One region of the Pseudomonas sp. S1_E05 genome, then DNA from elsewhere that is predicted to be linked to it. Evidence: predicted binding sites of a transcription regulator. Region 1 holds the regulator's gene; the other holds the start of a gene.

Region 1 (9,861 bases):
CCGCTGTGTGCCCACCGAGAGGATCACCACGTGGCCTTCACGCTGCTCTTCGTGAGCGGCAGAACTGACCAGCCAGCGCTTGAGGTAGAACAACGGCAGCGCCTTGTCCCGCACGATCACCACTTCCTGGCCATCCACCACGTTGGTGGTCGACAGGTCGAGGTGGAAAATCTCGTTGACGTTTACCAGCGGGAACGCAAACGCCTGGTTGCCGAGCATGACCATCAGGGTCGGCATGATCGCCAGCGTCAACGGCACCTTGATGACGATCTTCGAACCCTGGCCCTTGGTCGAGTAGATGTTGATCGAACCGTTGAGCTGGGAAATCTTGGTTTTCACCACGTCCATGCCCACGCCACGACCCGACACGTCGGAGATCTCGGTCTTGGTCGAGAAACCCGGGGCGAAGATGAGGTTGTAGCACTCGGTGTCGCTCAGGCGGTCGGCCGCGTCCTTGTCCATCACCCCGCGTTTTACCGCGATGGCGCGCAGGACATTCGGGTCCATGCCCTTGCCGTCATCGGAGATCGACAGCAGGATGTGGTCGCCTTCCTGTTCGGCGGCGAGGATGACTTTGCCACCCCGGGCCTTGCCCGATTCTTCGCGCTCTTCCGGCGACTCGATACCGTGGTCGACGGCGTTTCGCACCAAGTGGACCAGCGGATCGGCCAGGGCCTCGACGAGGTTCTTGTCGAGGTCGGTCTCTTCACCGACCAACTCCAGGTTGATCTCTTTCTTGAGCTGGCGAGCCAGGTCACGAACCAGGCGCGGGAAGCGCCCGAAGACTTTCTTGATCGGCTGCATCCGGGTCTTCATGACCGCGGTCTGCAAGTCGGCAGTGACCACGTCGAGGTTCGACACGGCCTTGGACATGGCTTCATCGGCGCTGTTGGCGCCCAGGCGCACCAGGCGGTTACGCACCAGCACCAGTTCACCGACCATGTTCATGATTTCGTCGAGGCGTGCGGTGTCGACCCGCACGGTGGTCTCGGCTTCGCTCGCCGGTTTTTCCGCCGGCGGCGCCGCTGCCGCGCGGGCAGGTGCCGGTGCGGCAGCTGGTTTGGCTGCGGCAGCAGGCTTCGGTGTTTCGGCCTTGGGCTCGGACGCCTTGGCAGCCGCCGCCGGAGCCTTGGCCACAGGTGTTGCCACCGAAGCAGCAGACGCACCGCCGTTCACATCGGTGAACTTGCCTTTGCCGTGCAAATCATCGAGCAACGATTCAAATTCGTGATCGGTGATCAGATCGCTGCCGGCAGCGGCAGCGTTTGGCGCAGCCGACGCAGGGACCGATGCGATGGCCGACTCCAATGCGTCGACCGCAAAGTTACCTTTGCCATGCAACTGATCGAGCAGTGCCTCGAACTCGTCGTCGGTGATGTCGGAGCTGTCGCCCGGCTCTTTCGCGCTCGCGCTGGCCGCAGGTGCGGCTGGCGCGGCACCGACCGCATCGGCGGCGAACTGGCCCTTGCCGTGCAACTGGTCGAGCAGCGACTCGAACTCGGCGTCGGTGATCTCATCACTGGCCACCTCGGACGTTTCGACCGCAGCGGCCACCGGCGCCTCGGCTTCGGCCTTGACGGCGTTCAGCGAGTCCAGCAACTGTTCGAATTCGTTGTCGGTGATGTCGCCTGATTCGGCTTGCGCCGCTGCTTGTGGCTCTTCAGCCACGGCTGCAACCGGCGCGGCCTCATCAGCCGATTGCGGCTCGGCCAGACGAGCCAGCGCGGCGAGCAATTCAGGCGTAGCAGCCGTAATCGGGCTACGGTCGCGAACTTCGCTGAACATGCTGTTCACCGAGTCCAGTGCTTCGAGAACCACGTCCATCAATTCCGAGTCGACGCGACGTTCACCCTTGCGCAGGATGTCAAACACGTTCTCGGCGATGTGACAGCACTCCACCAGCTCATTGAGCTGGAGGAAGCCGGCGCCCCCTTTTACAGTGTGAAAACCGCGAAAAATTGCATTGAGCAAGTCCGCATCATCAGGTCGACTTTCCAGCTCGACCAGCTGCTCGGACAGTTGCTCTAGAATCTCGCCGGCCTCAACCAGGAAATCCTGAAGGATCTCTTCATCGGCGCCGAAGCTCATTAATGGTGTGCTCCTAACAGAACAGGTCTAATAAAACCTAAAATCCAAGGCTGGATAGCAAATCGTCCACATCGTCCTGACCGGACACAACGTCTTCTCTTTTATCGGCATGAATCTGCGGACCTTCACCCTGAGAGAGATGTTTTTGTGGATCTTTTTCTGCAAGCATCGCTTCCCGGTCATGTTCGATGCCCGCAAAGCGGTCCACCTGACTGGCCATGAGCACAAGTTTGAGCAGATTGGTTTCAACGTCCGTGACCAATTGCGTCACACGCTTGATCACCTGACCGGTGAGATCCTGGTAATCCTGCGCGAGCAGAATGTCGTTGAGGTTGCTCGATACCGCCCGGTTGTCCTTGCTGCTGCGAGCCAGGAAACCGTCGACACGCCGCGCCAGTTCGCGAAACTCTTCGGCCCCGACTTCGCGGCGCATGAAACGCCCCCAGTCCGTGCTCAATGCCTGGGCTTCATCGCCAAGGCTGTTGACCAGAGGCGTTGAGCTTTCGACCAGATCCATGGTGCGGTTCGCAGCGGCCTCGGTCAGCTTGACAACATACCCCAGGCGCTCGGTGGCATCCGTGATCTGGGACACTTCCTCGGCTTGCGGCATGTGCGGATCAATCTGGAAATTGACGATCGCGCTATGCAATTCGCGGGTGAGCTTGCCCACTTCCTGATACAGGCCGCGGTCACGGGTCTGATTGAGCTCATGGATCAGTTGTACCGCGTCACCGAACTTGCCTTTTTCAAGGCTTTCGACCAATTCGACCGCGTGTTTTTTCAGGGTCGACTCGAACTCGCCCTGTGAAGATTCTTTGTGGTCCATAGCTCCCCCGTGGCGCGGTGACTCAACCGATGCGTTCGAAAATCTTCTCGATTTTTTCTTTCAACGCCTGGGCCGTGAAGGGTTTGACGACATAACCGTTTACACCGGCCTGGGCGGCTTCGATGATCTGCTCGCGCTTGGCTTCTGCAGTGACCATCAATACCGGCAGGTGCTTGAGTTTTTCGTCGGCGCGCACGTGGCGCAGCAGATCGATACCGGTCATGCCAGGCATGTTCCAGTCGGTTACCAGAAAGTCGATGCTTCCGCTGTTGAGAACCGGAATGGCGGTGATGCCATCGTCAGCCTCAACCGTGTTGGTGAACCCAAGGTCACGCAACAGGTTCTTGATGATCCGCCGCATCGTTGAAAAGTCATCAACGATGAGGATTTTCATGTTCTTGTCCAATTCGACCTCCAAGCAGTCTTAAACGCGCCCAGCACCTGGACGCGCCATTTCAATCAATTCGGCAGAGCACTCAATGACTGTCTGGAGCACAACAGATCGAGACCGGCGCGGTTCAACCCCGCACCAGCCACGTTCGCAGTGTCCCCACACTGCCTTCAGCGCGCTCGCCACTCCCCCAAACGCCCCCGCAAACGGGCCGCGCACTGGCTGTGTAACTGGCTGACCCGAGATTCGCTGACCCCCAGGACCTCACCGATTTCCTTGAGATTCAATTCTTCGTCGTAGTACAGCGCCAACACCAGTCGCTCGCGCTCCGGCAAATTGGCAATCGCGTCCGCCAGCGCCGCCTGGAAGCGTTCGTCTTCCAGATCGCGTGACGGCTCGAGATGAGCACTCGCGCCATCCTCATGCAGCCCTTCGTGTTCGCCGTCCTGCAAAAGATCGTCGAAACTGAATAACCGGCTGCCCAGGGTGTCGTTCAAAATCCCGTAATAATCATCGAGACTCAATTGGAGTTCGGCCGCAACTTCGTGATCTTTAGCGTCACGGCCGGTTTTAGCTTCAATCGAGCGAATTGCGTCGCTGACCATGCGGGTATTGCGGTGAACCGAGCGTGGCGCCCAATCCCCCTTGCGCACTTCATCAAGCATGGCGCCACGGATTCGAATGCCCGCGTACGTCTCGAAACTGGCGCCTTTGCTGGCGTCGTATTTGGTGGACACTTCCAGCAGGCCGATCATCCCGGCCTGGATCAGGTCTTCGACCTGAACACTGGCCGGCAGGCGCGCCAACAAGTGATACGCAATGCGTTTGACCAGTGGCGCGTAACGCTCGATCAGCTCGTACTGCGCGTCACGCGCCGATTTCTTGTAGAGGTTGTAACCGCTGGCGGTCATAGCACGGGTCCTGCCGTTTGTTGCACGAGGCGCTCGACGAAAAACTCCAGGTGCCCGCGCGGGTTGGCGGGCAGTGGCCAGGTATCGACCTTCTGTGCAATGGCCTTGAAAGCCAGCGAGCACTTGGAACGCGGGAAAGCTTCATAAACAGCGCGCTGCTTCTGGACGGCCTTGCGTACGCTTTCGTCGTAGGGCACCGCGCCGACGTATTGTAGGGCGACGTCAAGGAAACGATCCGTGACCTTTGTCAACTTGGCGAACAGGTTGCGCCCTTCCTGAGGGCTCTGGGCCATGTTGGCCAGGACGCGGAAACGGTTCATGCCGTAATCACGGTTGAGCAGCTTGATCAGAGCGTAAGCGTCGGTGATGGACGTTGGCTCGTCGCAGACCACCAGGAGGACTTCCTGGGCGGCGCGGACAAAACTGACTACCGAGTCACCAATACCCGCAGCGGTATCGATCACCAGCACATCGAGGTTGTCGCCGATATCGCTGAACGCCTGAATCAGGCCGGCATGCTGGGCCGGACTCAGGTGCACCATGCTCTGTGTGCCGGAGGCGGCGGGAACGATGCGGATGCCGCCGGGGCCTTGCAACAATACGTCACGCAGCTCGCAGCGGCCCTCGATCACGTCGGCCAGGGTGCGTTTGGGTGTCAGGCCCAGCAGAACGTCGACGTTCGCCAGCCCCAGATCGGCGTCCAGCAGCATGACCCGCCGGCCTAGCTCCGCTAGAGCCAGGGACAAGTTCACTGACACGTTAGTCTTGCCGACGCCACCCTTGCCGCCGGTCACCGCGATCACCTGTACGGGATGCATGCTGCCCATGTTATTTCTTTACCTTGTCTTGCATAGACGGAGGCCACATGACTGGCTGCGCGTTCGCAACTGGAACAATGCCTGGCAGACCATCGATGTAGGTACAAAAACTGTTCACCTCAGCCAACCTGCTTGGTCGGACTGTGGTAGATGTCAGCGAACATGTCAGCCATGGCTTCTTCGCTGGGTTCTTCCTGCATTTGCACGCTGACGGCGCGACTGACCAACTGATGACGGCGCGGCAAATGCAAGTCATCCGGAATACGTGGTCCATCGGTGAGGTAAGCCACCGGCAATTCATGACTGATTGCCAGGCTCAACACTTCGCCCAAACTAGCCGTTTCATCCAGTTTAGTCAGGATGCAGCCTGCCAGCCCGCAGCGCTTGTAACTATGATAAGCGGCCGTTAGAACCTGCTTCTGGCTGGTGGTTGCGAGCACCAGGTAATTTTTTGCCCGGATGCCACGACCGGCCAGGCTTTCAAGCTGCATGCGCAGCGCTGGATCGCTGGCCTGGAGGCCGGCGGTATCGATCAACACCACGCGCTTGCGCAGCAACGGATCCAGTGCCTGAACCAGGGACTGGCCCGGATCGACGTGGGTGACCGAGACGTTGAGAATGCGCCCCAGGGTCTTGAGTTGCTCCTGGGCACCGATGCGGTAGCTGTCCATGCTCACCAGGGCAATGCTCTGCGCGCCGTACTTGAGCACGTAGCGGGCCGCCAGTTTGGCCAGGGTGGTGGTCTTGCCCATGCCGGCCGGACCGACCATGGCAATCACGCCTCCTTCTTCCAGTGGCTCGACTTCCGGCGTGCTGATCATCCGCGCCAGGTGCGCCAGCAACATGCGCCAGGCCTGCCGAGGTTCCTCAACGCCAGAGATCATTTCCAGCAGGTCGCGCGACAACGGGCCGGACAAACCAATACGCTGCAGACGACGCCACAGGTTGGCCTGGGCCGGCGCATTACCCTGCAGTTGGCTCCACGCCAGCGAGCCCAGTTGTACTTCCATCAGTTCGCGCAGGCTGTTGAGCTCGAAACGCATCGAATCGAGCATCCGTGGATCGACGCCGGCCGGTGCAGCGGGCGCAGGCGCAGCTGCGGCACGGCGTGGCTCGCTGTACGTCGGCTCGATCAGCGGCTCGGCAGCGGTCAACGGCAAGCCGGCGAACAACTGGCGATTGGTCGACTTGTCGCTCTCGCCTTCGCTGCGCAGGCTCAGTTCGGCCTGAGCGGTGACGATCCGCGATTGGGTCTTGCGCAGCTCATCCTCGAGTTCCATGTTGGGAACACGCGGGGCCAGTGCCGACAGTTTGTAATCCAGGGCCGCCGTCAGCTCGACACCGCCGGCGATCCGGCGATTACCGATGATGGCGGCCTCAGCGCCCAGCTCATCACGAACCAGCTTCATGGCCTGACGCATATCGGCGGCGAAAAAACGCTTAACTTGCATAAACCACTACCTCAGCCGTTGGGCCCTACTGTCGCAACGATGGTCACTTGCTTGTTGTCCGGGATTTCCTGGTAAGCCAACACGTGTATGCCAGGAACTGCCAGCCGGCCAAATCGCGACAGCATCGCGCGGACCGGGCCAGCCACCAGCAGAATCACTGGCTGACCTTGCATTTCCTGACGCTGGGCTGCTTCGATCAACGAACGTTGCAGCTTCTCGGCCATGCTTGGCTCCAGCAGAACGCCCTCTTCCGAGCCTTGTCCTGCCTTTTGCAGACTATTGAGCAAAATCTGTTCCAACCTTGGCTCCAGCGTGATAACTGGCAGCTCGGACTCAGTCCCCACGATGCTTTGCACGATTGCGCGGGATACACCGACCCGCACGGCAGCGACCAACGCGGCGGTATCTTGACTCTTGGCGGCATTGTTCGCGATAGCTTCGGCAATGCTGCGGATGTCACGCACCGGCACATGTTCGGCCAGCAACGCCTGCAACACCTTGAGCAACTGCGACAACGACACCACGCCCGGCACCAGCTCTTCTGCCAGCTTAGGCGAGCTTTTGGCCAGCAATTGCATGAGTTGCTGCACTTCCTCGTGGCCAATCAGCTCACTGGAGTGCTTGTACAGAATCTGGTTCAAGTGGGTCGCCACTACGGTACTGGCATCGACCACGGTGTAACCAAGGGATTGCGCCTGCGCACGCTGACTGATTTCGATCCAGACAGCCTCCAGCCCGAAAGCCGGATCTTTGGCGTTGATGCCATTGAGCGAGCCGTAGACCTGCCCCGGGTTGATCGCCAGTTCGCGATCTGGATAAATCTCCGCTTCGGCCAGGATGACGCCCATCAGGGTCAGGCGGTAGGCGCTTGGCGCCAGGTCGAGGTTGTCCCGGATGTGCACTGTCGGCATGAGGAAGCCGAGGTCCTGGGAGAGCTTCTTGCGCACACCCTTGATTCGCGCGAGCAATTGGCCGCCCTGGTTGCGGTCCACCAGTGGAATCAGGCGGTAACCGACCTCCAGGCCAATCATGTCAATCGGCGTAACGTCATCCCAGCCAAGCTCCTTGGTTTCCATGGCTCGGGCTGGCGATGGCAGCAGTTCCTGCTGACGCTTGACCTCTTGCAGCGCGTGGACCTTGGCGACATTTTGCTTCTTCCAGAACAGGTACGCACCACCGGCCGCCAGGGCGGCCATGGTCAGGAAGGAGAAGTGTGGCATGCCAGGCACCAGGCCCATCACCGCCATCAAGCCCGCCGCCACCGCGAGCGCTTTGGGCGAGGCGAACATCTGGCGATTGATCTGCTTGCCCATGTCTTCCGAACCGGAAGCGCGGGTCACCATGATCGCAGCAGCTGTAGATAACAACAGTGATGGCAATTGCGCCACCAAACCGTCACCGATAGTCAGCAAGGCATAAACACGACCGGCGTCGCCAAAGGTCATGCCGTGCTGGAAGATACCGACCGCCATGCCACCAATCAGGTTGATGAACAGGATCAGCAGGCCGGCGATGGCGTCACCGCGTACGAACTTGCTGGCACCGTCCATGGAACCGTAGAACTCGGCTTCCTGAGCCACTTCAGAACGACGGGCCTTCGCCTGAGCCTGATCGATCAGGCCGGCGTTCAGATCGGCGTCGATCGCCATTTGCTTACCGGGCATCGCATCGAGGGTAAAACGTGCACTCACCTCGGAAATCCGCCCGGCGCCCTTGGTCACCACGACGAAGTTGATGATCATCAAAATGGCGAACACCACGATACCAACCACGTAGTTGCCGCCGATCACCACCTCGCCGAACGCCTGGATCACCTTGCCCGCGGCGGCGTGACCGTCCTGACCGTGAAGCATGACCACCCGGGTGGAGGCCACGTTCAGCGCCAGTCGCAACAGCGTCGCCACCAGCAGAATGGTCGGAAACACCGCAAAATCCAGCGGCCGCAAGGCGTAGACACACACCAGCAGGACCACAATCGACAAGGCAATGTTGAAGGTGAAAAACACGTCCAGCAGGAACGGCGGCACCGGCAACATCATCATCGCCAACATGACCAGCAACAACAACGGCACGCCCAGATTACCTCGACTGAGGTCGGCCATGTTCGTGCGGGCACTGTTGAGTAACTGAGAGCGATCCACCGGTTTTCCCCGTTCCTTTAAAGCAAACTTTTGACGCCTGAAGCAGGCGCACCGGGGCTACTGCAAAAAGCTGTCCAACTTTTGCAGAGGGTGGGAATAGAGCTGTTTTGCAGGAGCGGCTTCCTCGCGGATCAGACACCGTGGTGTGCCAGGCTGCCAGCGTAATCGTTGACGACCATCGCGAGCGAGCTCGCTCCTACAAGGCCGGGAGCATTGAAGGATTACGAATCGCGCCGCAAATCCGGCGGAATCGGCAAATCATCCTTCAGAGGATCAGGCCGCTTGCCCTTGCCCGCCTTGTACTGGCGGATCTGGTAGACATAGGCCAACACCTGGGCGACAGCGAGGTACAGGCCGCCAGGGATTTCCTGCTCCAGCTCGGTGGAGTAGTAGATCGAACGCGCCAGCGCCGGCGATTCGAGCAGCATCACTTCGTTGGCCACGGCAATTTCGCGAATCTTCAGCGCCAGGAAGTCGCTGCCCTTGGCGAGCAGCACTGGCGCTCCGCCTTTGTCCGCGTCGTACTTGAGCGCGACGGCGTAGTGGGTCGGGTTAGTGATGACCACGTCAGCTTCGGGAATCGCCGCCATCATGCGTCGCTGGGACACTTCGCGCTGAAGCTGGCGAATGCGCTGCTTGACCTCAGGCTTCCCTTCCGAGTCCTTGTGCTCGTCGCGCACTTCCTGCTTGGTCATCAGCAGCTTCTTGTGGCTTTCCCAGAGCTGTACTGGCACGTCCACCGCAGCGATGATGATCAGCCCGCAAGACATCCACAACGTGCTCCAGCCCACTACCTGCAGGCAATGGATAATAGCCATGTCCAGAGGCTCATGGGCGATGCGCATCAGGTCATCGATGTCCGATGACAATACGGTCAGCGCCACGATTAACACGATCAGAAACTTCGCGAATGCTTTGAGCAGCTCCACTACCGCCTTGATCGAGAACATCCGCTTGAGACCCGCCAACGGGTTCATGCGACTGAATTTCGGCGCCAGCGAGCCGGCCGCGAACAACCACCCACCCAGGGAAATAGGACCGATCAACGCTGCCAGCACCAGGGTAATCATGATCGGCTGGATGGCCAGCAACGCACTCAATCCCGAACTCATGAGATAAGTGCTCATGGACTTCTGGTCGAGAATGACCTCTCGCGGCAAGGTGAAGTTGTGCCGCATCAGCGCCATCAGGTCTTGAGCCAAAGCACCGCCAAAAATCAACAACGCAACAGACCC
Region 2 (9,861 bases), 970 kb from region 1:
CTGGTGGCCAACAAGATCGCGCTGGGCCAGATCGACTGCGGCATTGCCGGCGGGGTCGATACCACGTCCGACGCGCCCATCGGCATCAACGAGGGGCTGCGCCGGATCCTGTTGCAAGCCAATCGCGGCAAAACCATGGGCGACAAACTGAAGACGTTCCTGCAATTGCGTCCCGGCCATCTCATCCCCGAGTTTCCCCCGCAATGGCGAGCCGCGCACCGGCCTTTCCATGGGCGAGCACTGTGAATTAATGGCGCAGACCTGGAGCATCCCGCGCGCCGAGCAGGATCAGCTTGCGCTGGAGAGCCATCACAAAATGGCCGCCGCCTATGCCGAAGGCTGGCATAACGACCTGATGACGCCATTTCTCGGTCTGACCCGCGACAACAACCTGCGCCCGGACCTGAGCCTGGAGAAACTGGCTTCACTCAAACCCGCCTTCGAGAAGAGCGCCAAGGGGACGCTGACGGCGGGCAACTCGACGCCGTTGACCGACGGTGCGTCGCTGGTGCTGCTGGGCAGTGAGGAGTGGGCCAGGGAACGAGGCTTGCCCATCCTGGCTTACCTGCGCGATGGCGAGGCCGGCGCGGTGGATTTTGTCAACGGCGCCGAAGGTTTGCTGATGGCGCCGGTGTACGCGGTGCCTCGTCTGCTCGCGCGCAATGGTCTGACGCTGCAGGACTTCGATTACTACGAAATCCATGAGGCGTTCGCCGCGCAGGTGCTCTGTACCCTGAAAGCCTGGGAAGATGCCGATTACTGCCAGACCCGCTTGGGCCTGGATGCACCGCTGGGTTCTATCGACCGCAGCCGGCTCAACGTCAAGGGCAGCTCGCTGGCGGCAGGGCATCCGTTCGCGGCGACCGGTGGGCGGATTGTGGCGAACCTGGCGAAATTGCTCGATGCGGCCGGGAAGGGCAGGGGCCTGATTTCGATCTGTGCGGCGGGTGGGCAAGGCGTGACGGCGATCATCGAACGTTGACCGGACGATCTGTTAAAACCAGGTCCCACGCTGATTGGTGGTGTTGAATAGATAAGGCACTTGCCCTACTGTCCATCTACCACCTGCCCATCTACACAAGGCCCCTGAATGCCGTCCAACGGACAACTGACCCTGGAACGCACCATTCCAGTCCTCGGGGCTTTGCCACGCCCCCTCTACGCCCGGGTCGAAAGCCTCAACGCCGGTTCCTGGACCCCGTCCCACCGCCATGACTGGGTGCAATTCTCCTACGCCATCAGCGGCGTTCTCGGCGTGCACACCGCCGAGGGCAGTTACTTTGCGCCTCCGCAGTGGGGGATCTGGATTCCGGCGGATTTTGACCATCAGGTCGTGACGTCGATGCGCGCCGAGATGCGCAGCCTGTATGTGCGCCGCGAAGACTGCCAGTGGGCGCCGGAGCGGTGTCGGGTGCTGGAGGTGACGCCGTTGGCGCGGGAGTTGATCAAGAGCTTTTGCCAACTGCCTGTGGAGTATCCACAGGGGGACAGCCCACAGGCGCGGCTGGTGAGTGTGCTGCTGGATCAATTGGCCAGCCTGCCGGAAGTCGGTTTTTCATTGCCGTTGCCGCGCCATGAGCGTTTGCTGGGGCTGTGCAACGAGCTGATCGAAAGTCCCGAGCACAACGTGACGTTGCAGCAATGGGCGCTACGCTTGGGGACGTCGGAGAAAACCCTGACGCGCCTGTTCCAGCGCGAAACCGGCTTGAGCTTTCGCGGCTGGCGCCAGCGCATGCGATTGCTGTCGTCGTTGAGCCTGCTGGAGGAGGGCGCGAGTGTGACCGACACCGCGTTGGCCTGTGGGTATGACTCCACATCGGCGTTTATCGCGGCGTTCAAAGGGTTGTTCGGATTTACCCCAGGGGAGTTGTTCCGCCAGTAAACGCCAATCGTCGGAACGCCGCCCGGAGCCTGCTCGCGATAGGTCACCCCGGTTCAGATCAGGTCTTGAACCTGCGCACTAACCCATCCAGCTCACTGGACAGCCCTGCCAGGCTCTGGGAGTCGAGCCGCGCCGAGTTCGCCAGTTCCGCCACCAACTGCGCATCGCCATGAATCTGGCTGATGTGGCGGTTGATATCTTCGGCCACCTGATGTTGCTCTTCTGCCGCCGTGGCGATTTGGGTGTTCATGTCTCGGATCACGTCCACCGACTCACGAATCTGCCCGAAGCTGCTACGCGCTTCGCCGATGCGGGTGACAGATTGCTGGGACACTTCCAGGCTCGCATGCATCTGTTGCGTCACTTCGCTGGTGCGCTTGGCGAGGTTGCCCAGCAGGCCGTCGATTTCCGCCGTGGAGTCGGCGGTACGCTTGGCCAGCGCGCGCACTTCGTCGGCCACCACCGCAAAGCCGCGACCCTGCTCACCGGCCCGGGCCGCTTCGATGGCGGCGTTGAGCGCCAGCAGGTTGGTCTGTTCGGCAATCGAACGAATCGTCCCGAGAATCGACTGGATGTCGTTGCTGTCACGTTCCAGTTGTTGCATCGATTGCGCCGATTGTTCGATTTCCTGACTCAGGCGATCCACGCTATTGACCGCCGCGTCGATCTGCAACTGACCTTCATGGGCCTGGCGCTGGCCACTGTCGGCCGATTCGGCGGCCTGACTGCAGGAGCGTGCGACTTCGTTGGCGGTGGCGACCATTTCGTGGAACGCGGTGGAAACCATGTCCACGGCTTCACGCTGGCGCCCGGCCGCTTCGGCCATGTCGTGGGACACCTGCGTGGAGCTCTTGGAGGTGTCGAGGATCTTGCTCGCGGCGCCGCCAATGCTCTGGATCAGGTTGCGAATTGCCGCCAGGAACTGGTTGAACCAGTTGGCCAGTTGCGCGGTTTCATCGCGGCCGCGGATTTGCAGGCTCCGGGTCAGGTCGCCTTCACCCTGGGCGATACCTTCCAGGCCACTGGCCACACTGCGGATCGGGCGTACGATGAGGCTGGCGAAACTGGCCCCGACTACGGCAAACAGCACGGCCAGCACGGCAGCGATGATTGCGATCAACCAGGTCAGTTGGGTCGCGGAGCTCATGACTTCGCTTTGCTTGATCAGGCCGATGAAGGTCCAGCCCAGTTGCTCGGACGGCCACACATTGGCCATGTAGCGCTCGCCGTTCAGCTCCACCTCGACCAGTCCTTTGCCGGCCTTGGCCAGTTGCGCGTAACCGTCGCCGAGGCTGCCCAAGGCCTTGAAGTTATGTTCTGGCTGCTTCGGGTCCACCAGCACGGTGCCGTTGTTTTCCAGCAGCATCAGGTAACCGGTTTCACCCAGTTTGATCTGCTTGACGATCTCGGTGAGTTGCTTGAGCGATACGTCGATGTTGACCACGCCACCCTGGGCACCCAACTGATTGGCCACGGCACGAACAGTACTCACCAGCACGGCGTCATCGCCTGCCCAGTAATAGGCCTCGGTGCGCACGGTCTTGCCCGGGTTGGCCATGGCCGTCTTGTACCAGGGGCGAATGCGCGGGTCGTAGTTGGACATTTTTGCGTCGCCCGGCCAGAACGCATAACCGCCACTGGACAGGCCGTAGGACACGTAGGCGTAAGCTGGATGGCTGGCGGCCAGCGCGGAAAACAGTTCAAACAGCTTGGTGTCGATTTCGGTATCGGGAATCTGGGCAGCATCAGCGCTGACGCGGCTTTTCACGCTGGCATCGGCATTTTTCACCAATGGCTGGTTCGCCAGGTACTCGACGTTCTGGCTGATACCGTCGAAAAACAACTGCATGGCGTTGGCGACCTGGCGAATCTCACGGCCACTGCCGTCGACGAAATCGTCCTTGGCGTCACCGCGAAGATTCAGCACCACCAGCGTGGCGACCAGTACCACGGGCAAGCAGGCGATGATTGCAAAAGCCCATGTCAACTTCTGTTTGATGTTCATCCGCGCTCCATATTTTCTTGTAACCCACGCAGTGCAGAGGACTCGCGGAATTATTGGCAGCCGTAAACGGTATTGTTGAACCCGATCCTGGGTGCGACGTCTTCTTTTAAGGAAGAGATCGTCGGACAATTCACTTTGTTACTGAAGACTTCGGCTGCTCGCGCGGGAAATTGAGGAATGATGGAAAAAATCCTACGAAAGGAGTCGCTGCGGTATGTCGAACTCTGTCGCCAATGCCCTCGCGCCCCTTCTTCAACGAGGGCAGCGGGCTCGGCTATGATCCTTGACGGTCTATGAACCTCAACGCAACGGGCCGGTTTTTTCGGCACATTGTGTGCATCTGCATCGTTCACAGGTCGGCAACCCCCTCCCGCCAATGAGTGGATTGCCGTATAACGAATGACTTTCGCGTGTTTGGTAATAAAGGACCCAGAATAAAAGCTGATGAAGACTCCAAAACGCATTGAACCCCTGATCGAGGACGGTCTGGTCGACGAGGTGCTGCGCCCACTGATGAGTGGTAAAGAAGCAGCTGTTTATGTAGTGCGCTGCGGCAATCAGTTGCGTTGCGCGAAGGTCTACAAGGAGGCGAACAAACGCAGTTTCCGCCAGGCGGCCGAGTATCAGGAAGGCCGCAAGGTCCGCAACAGTCGGCAGGCCCGAGCCATGGCCAAAGGCTCCAAGTTTGGCCGCAAGGAGACCGAAGACGCCTGGCAGAACGCCGAAGTGGCGGCGCTGTTCCGTCTGGCCAATGCCGGTGTGCGAGTGCCCAAGCCGTACGACTTCCTCGAAGGCGTGTTGCTGATGGAATTGGTGGCCGACGAATACGGCGATGCCGCGCCACGCTTGAACGATGTGGTGCTGGAACCGGACCAGGCACGTGAATATCACGCGTTCCTGATCTCCCAGATCGTGCTCATGCTGTGTACTGGCCTGGTGCACGGTGACCTGTCGGAGTTCAACGTGCTGCTGACGCCGACCGGTCCGGTGATCATTGACCTGCCGCAAGCGGTGGACGCTGCAGGTAACAATCACGCGTTCAGCATGCTGGAGCGGGATGTGGGCAACATGGCGTCCTACTTCGGGCGGTTTGCCCCGGAGCTGAAACAGACCCGTTACGCCAAGGAAATGTGGGCGTTGTACGAGGCTGGCACCTTGCAGCCGAGCAGTGTCCTGACCGGGGAGTTTGCCGATACGGAAGAACTGGCCGATGTTGGCGGGGTCATGCGTGAAATCGAAGCGGCGCGCCGTGAAGAAGAGCGCAAGCAGGCGGCCCGCGCGGCGGATGATGCGCCACCGAGCAAGGGGGGCGAGGAGCCGCCACCGCCTTGGTTGCAGTGAGGGGTTGAATCAGGAAACCGGCTTCGGCCGGTTTTTTGTGGGCATGGTTTTGGTGGGGTGGTGTCTTTGAGGGCCTCATCGCGGGCAAGCCCGCTCCCACAGGGGATTTTCAGTGCTCATCAGATCACTGTAGGAGCGGGCTTGCCCGCGATGGCGGCCTCCCAGTCATTGAGCAACCTCAGGCACAACACCCCGAAGCCAGGTTCTTCAGGATCGGGCAATCGGGCCGGTGATCGCCCTGACAATGCTCTACCAAGTCCTGCAGGGTATCGCGCAACTGTCCCAGTTCGCGGATCTTCTGCTCCAGCTCCTCGATGTGCTGGCGCGCCAGCGCCTTCACGTCGGCACTGGCACGCTGGCGGTCCTGCCACAGGGCCAGCAGCTTGCCGACCTCCTCCAGGGAGAACCCCAGGTCCCGGGAGCGTTTGATAAACGCCAGGGTATGCAAGTCGTCATCGCCGTACAGCCGATAGCCACTGTCAGTGCGATGGGCCGCCTTGAGCAATCCGATGGACTCGTAGTAGCGGATCATCTTCGCGCTCAGGCCGCTTTGGCGGGCTGCTTGGCCGATGTTCATCGGATGTCCTCCAGGTCCTTGGGTGTCCAGGTTTTCAACAGTAGCGCATTGCTCACCACGCTGACGCTCGACAGCGCCATCGCCGCACCGGCCAGCACCGGGTTGAGAAAACCGAAAGCCGCCAGCGGGATACCGATCAGGTTATAGACGAAGGCCCAGAAGAGGTTCTGGCGAATTTTCGCGTAGGTCCTTCGGCTGATCTCCAGCGCGGCGGGCACCAGGCGTGGATCGCCGCGCATGAGGGTGATCCCGGCTGCGTGCATGGCCACGTCGGTGCCGCCCCCCATGGCGATGCCGATGTCGGCGGCGGCCAGGGCAGGGGCGTCGTTAATGCCGTCGCCGACCATGGCCACCACTGCGGTTTTCTTCAGTGCCGCGACGGTGGCGGCTTTATCGGCGGGGAGTACCTCGGCGTGGACATCCTCGATGCCCAGCGCTTCGGCCACCACCCTGGCGCTGCCGCGATTGTCACCGGTCAGCAAGTGACTGCTGATCTGGCGGCTGCGCAGCTGTTGCACGGTTTGCAACGCGCCAGGCTTGAGGGTGTCGCCAAACGCGAACAGGCCCAGCACATGTGGCTGTGGTGTTTGGGCGATGAGCCAGGACAGGGTGCGGCCTTCGGTTTCCCAAGCGGTGGCGGAGTCGGCGAGCGCTCCGGCGTCCAGCCCGCTTTCTTGAAGCAGGCGTCGATTGCCCAGCGCCAACCGCCGGCCCTCGAGGGTGCCCGCGATGCCACGGCCAGTCAGCGATTGGCTGTCGCTGACGTCTGCCACCTGCAAGCCGCGTTCGGCGCATTCGTCCAGTACTGCCTTGGCCAGTGGGTGTTCGCTGCCGCGTTGCAGGGCGCCAGCCATTTGCAGAAGGGCGGCTTCGTCACCGTCGAGGGCACTCAGGTGGGCGATGCGCGGCGCGCCCGACGTCAGCGTGCCGGTCTTGTCGAACACCACGGCGCTGACGGCGTGGGCACGCTCCAGGGCTTCGGCATCCTTGATCAGGATGCCGTGGCGCGCCGCCACGCCGGTGCCGGCCATGATCGCGGTTGGCGTGGCCAGCCCAAGGGCGCAGGGGCAGGCGATCACCAATACCGCGACGGCATTGATCAACGCGGTTTCCATCGGCGCCCCGTACAGCCACCATCCGATCAGGGTTGCCAGGGCGATCAGCAGGACTGTCGGCACGAATACCTGGCTGACTTTGTCCACCAGTTTCTGGATCGGCGCTTTCGCCGCCTGGGCGTCTTCCACCAGGCGGATGATCCGTGCCAATACGGTTTCAGCGCCCAGGGCCTGGGTGCGGACCAGCAATCGACCCTCGCCATTGATGGCGCCACCGGTGACCTTGTCGCCGGGCCGTTTTGGCACGGGCAGGCTCTCGCCGCTGATCAACGCTTCGTCGGCATGGCTCTGGCCATCAATCACTTCGCCGTCGACCGGGAAACGTTCTCCGGGTTTGACCAGCACCTGATCATTGAGGCGCAACGCGCTGATGGCGACCTCTTGCTCGCGCCCGTCGATCACCTGGATCGCCCTTTCGGGGCGTAGCGCTTCGAGGGCGCGGATGGCACTGGCGGTCTGGCGTTTGGCGCGGCTTTCCAGGTATTTGCCCAGCAGCACCAGCGCGATCACCACCGCCGACGCTTCGAAATACAGATGCGGCATGCGCCCGGCGGCCGTGGCCCATTCATAGAGACTCAGGCCGTAGCCGGCGCTGGTGCCGAGGGCGACCAGCAGGTCCATGTTACCCGCACCGGCCCGCACGGCTTTCCACGCGGCCACATAAAAGCGTGCACCGAAGACGAATTGCACCGGCGTGGCGAGGGCAAATTGCACCCAGGCGGGGAGCATCCAGTGCACACCGAACGGTTGCAGCAGCATCGGCAGCACCAGTGGCAAGGCGAGGACTATGGCGAGGATCAGCGCCCAACGCTCCCGGCGCAGATGTTGCTGTTGCCTGTCGAGGGGCGGGTGCTCCAGGTCCCGGACGCTGGCGCTGTAACCGGCCTTGGTCACGGCGTCGATGAGGGTTTGAGACGTGACCTGTCCGAGCAATTCAAGGTGAGCGCGTTCGTTGGCCAGATTGACGCTGACGCTTTTGACCCCCGGGACTTTGCCCAGTGCCCGTTCAACCCGGCCAACGCACGATGCGCAGGTCATGCCCTCGATGCTCAATTCCACGCTGTGCCGCGGCACGCTGTAGCCCGCTTGCGCCACTGCGTCGATCAAGGCTGGCAGGCTGTCGCGGGGCGCTTGCACGCGCGCCTGTTCGGTGGCCAGGTTGACGCTGACGGCCGAGGCGCCAATGACTTTGCTCAAGGCACGCTCGACACGCCCGGCGCAGCTGGCGCAGGTCATGCCGGCAATCGGCAGATCGAAAGTGGTGGATTCGGACATCGGTCGCGCTCCCTGTAGAAGATGCCTACAGGTTCAACCTTGCCATGCGGGCAAGGTCAAGCGCCATGTTCCAGATCAATTGAACGTGTCAGTAATCCAGAGCCGTTCGCTTGAGGTACATGCCTTCCTGGGTCATGGCGATCCGGTACTTCAACACGTCCCCGGCCTTGAGGGTGATGACCTGCGAACCCGGCGCCAGCATTCCCGGATTGCAACCCTGTGCCTGGCCTGGCAGCAGTTTCAGGCGCAGCGAGACATTACCCGGCGGCAGGTTGAACGAGATGCTCTGCTCCTGGAACAATCGGGCCGACAGTTGATCCTGCAAGTACACGCCGATTTCGCAACTGGTCGACACTTCCAGGCGCTCGCGGGAAATGATCAGGACACCGTAATCCTCACCGGCAGCGTTGACCGAGGGCATGGCGGCGAAAAGGCTGAGTAAGCCAAACAGGCTGAAAGCTGACCAGCGCATGGCTGAATCTCCACGGATCGAGTCATTGATGCGCGTAGCTTGGCCGAGCCAGACGCCGATTGCCAGCCCGGCAGCGAAATGCAGAACTTGACCTTGCCATGGTGGAAAGGTCGAGACTGTGCGCAACCTCACTTAACAGGAGTCATTGCATGCAAGTGTTCAACGTTCAAGGCATGTCTTGCGGCCATTGCGTCAAGGCCATCACCCAGGCGCTGCAAGCGGCGGATCCGGCGGCCAGCGTGCGGGTCGACCTGGCTGCAAAGGAAGTCGGTGTTGAAAGTGCTTTGACCGCGGAGCAGGTGATCGCCGCGATCAGTGAAGAAGGTTATGAGGTGAAAGTTGCCTGAAGTCATGTAACCGATGAATTTTGATCGTTAGCGAACTATCGGAATGTTCAAGGCGTCCTCGCGCGGCTAGACTGTGAGACCGCAGACCTCAGCCGCACTGGATGCCTGATGAACCTCCGTACCATTTTGATACTTGGCGCCCTGAGCGCTTTTGGGCCGCTCGCGATCGATTTCTACCTGCCCGCTTTCCCGGCCATGGCGCTGGCGTTCGGCACGGATGAACAGCACGTTCAGCTGACGCTGGCGGCCTACTTCCTCGGCCTGTCCATCGGCCAACTGGCATACGGCCCGGTCGCAGATCGTTTTGGTCGGCGGGTCCCGCTGCTGGTGGGCGTCGGCCTGTTCACGGTCGCGTCCCTGGCATGTGCCTTCGCACCGAATCTGGAATGGCTCATGGTGGCGCGCTTCGTCCAGGCGCTGGGTGGCTGCGCGGGGATGGTGATCTCCCGGGCGATCGTCAGTGACAAATGCGATGCAGTCGGAGCGGCCAAGGTCTTTTCCCAACTGATGCTGGTCATGGGCCTGGCGCCGATTCTCGCGCCGATGCTGGGCGGGTTACTGGTCAACTCCACCGGCTGGCAGTCGATCTTCCTGGCGTTGACCGGCTTCAGTGCGTTGGCAGCTCTGGCGGTTGCACTTGGGTTGCCGGAAAGCATGCCCGAGCATCTGCCTCGTCAACCGTTGTCCGGTGCATTGCGTCAGTATGGGCGCTTGCTCAAAGACCCGATCTTTCTGGGGCACGCCCTGACCGGGGGCATCGCGATAGCGGGGATGTTTGCCTACATCGCCGGTTCACCGTTTGTGTTTATCAAGCTCTATGGCGTGCCAGCCGAACACTTCGGCTGGC

What was found. Region 1 encodes FliA, which starts transcription of late flagellar genes. Its sites were predicted from a motif close to CTAAAGTTTNNNNNNNNNNNGCCGNTAA; they were not measured.
Region 2: a site for FliA is predicted at 4,035-4,062, ahead of AB4N33_RS18690 (methyl-accepting chemotaxis protein). Genes of this name have one in related genera too.

The regions. Positions count from the first base shown of each region.
Region 1 covers NZ_JBFRHM010000001.1:3,060,708-3,070,568, forward strand. The annotation lists gene AB4N33_RS14150 (chemotaxis protein CheA) at 1-2,088, opposite strand, end outside; gene AB4N33_RS14155 (protein phosphatase CheZ) at 2,126-2,914, opposite strand; gene AB4N33_RS14160 (chemotaxis response regulator CheY) at 2,937-3,308, opposite strand; gene fliA (RNA polymerase sigma factor FliA) at 3,476-4,216, opposite strand; gene fleN (flagellar synthesis regulator FleN) at 4,213-5,043, opposite strand; gene flhF (flagellar biosynthesis protein FlhF) at 5,154-6,485, opposite strand; gene flhA (flagellar biosynthesis protein FlhA) at 6,497-8,626, opposite strand; gene flhB (flagellar biosynthesis protein FlhB) at 8,848-9,861, opposite strand, start outside.
Region 2 covers NZ_JBFRHM010000001.1:4,029,248-4,039,108, reverse strand. The annotation lists partial or broken gene AB4N33_RS18700 (acetyl-CoA C-acetyltransferase) at 1-982, shown strand, start outside; gene AB4N33_RS18695 (AraC family transcriptional regulator) at 1,091-1,882, shown strand; gene AB4N33_RS18690 (methyl-accepting chemotaxis protein) at 1,941-3,887, opposite strand; gene AB4N33_RS18685 (PA4780 family RIO1-like protein kinase) at 4,332-5,228, shown strand; gene cueR (Cu(I)-responsive transcriptional regulator) at 5,407-5,805, opposite strand; gene AB4N33_RS18675 (heavy metal translocating P-type ATPase) at 5,802-8,195, opposite strand; gene AB4N33_RS18670 (hypothetical protein) at 8,284-8,667, opposite strand; gene AB4N33_RS18665 (heavy-metal-associated domain-containing protein) at 8,817-9,014, shown strand; gene AB4N33_RS18660 (multidrug effflux MFS transporter) at 9,123-9,861, shown strand, end outside.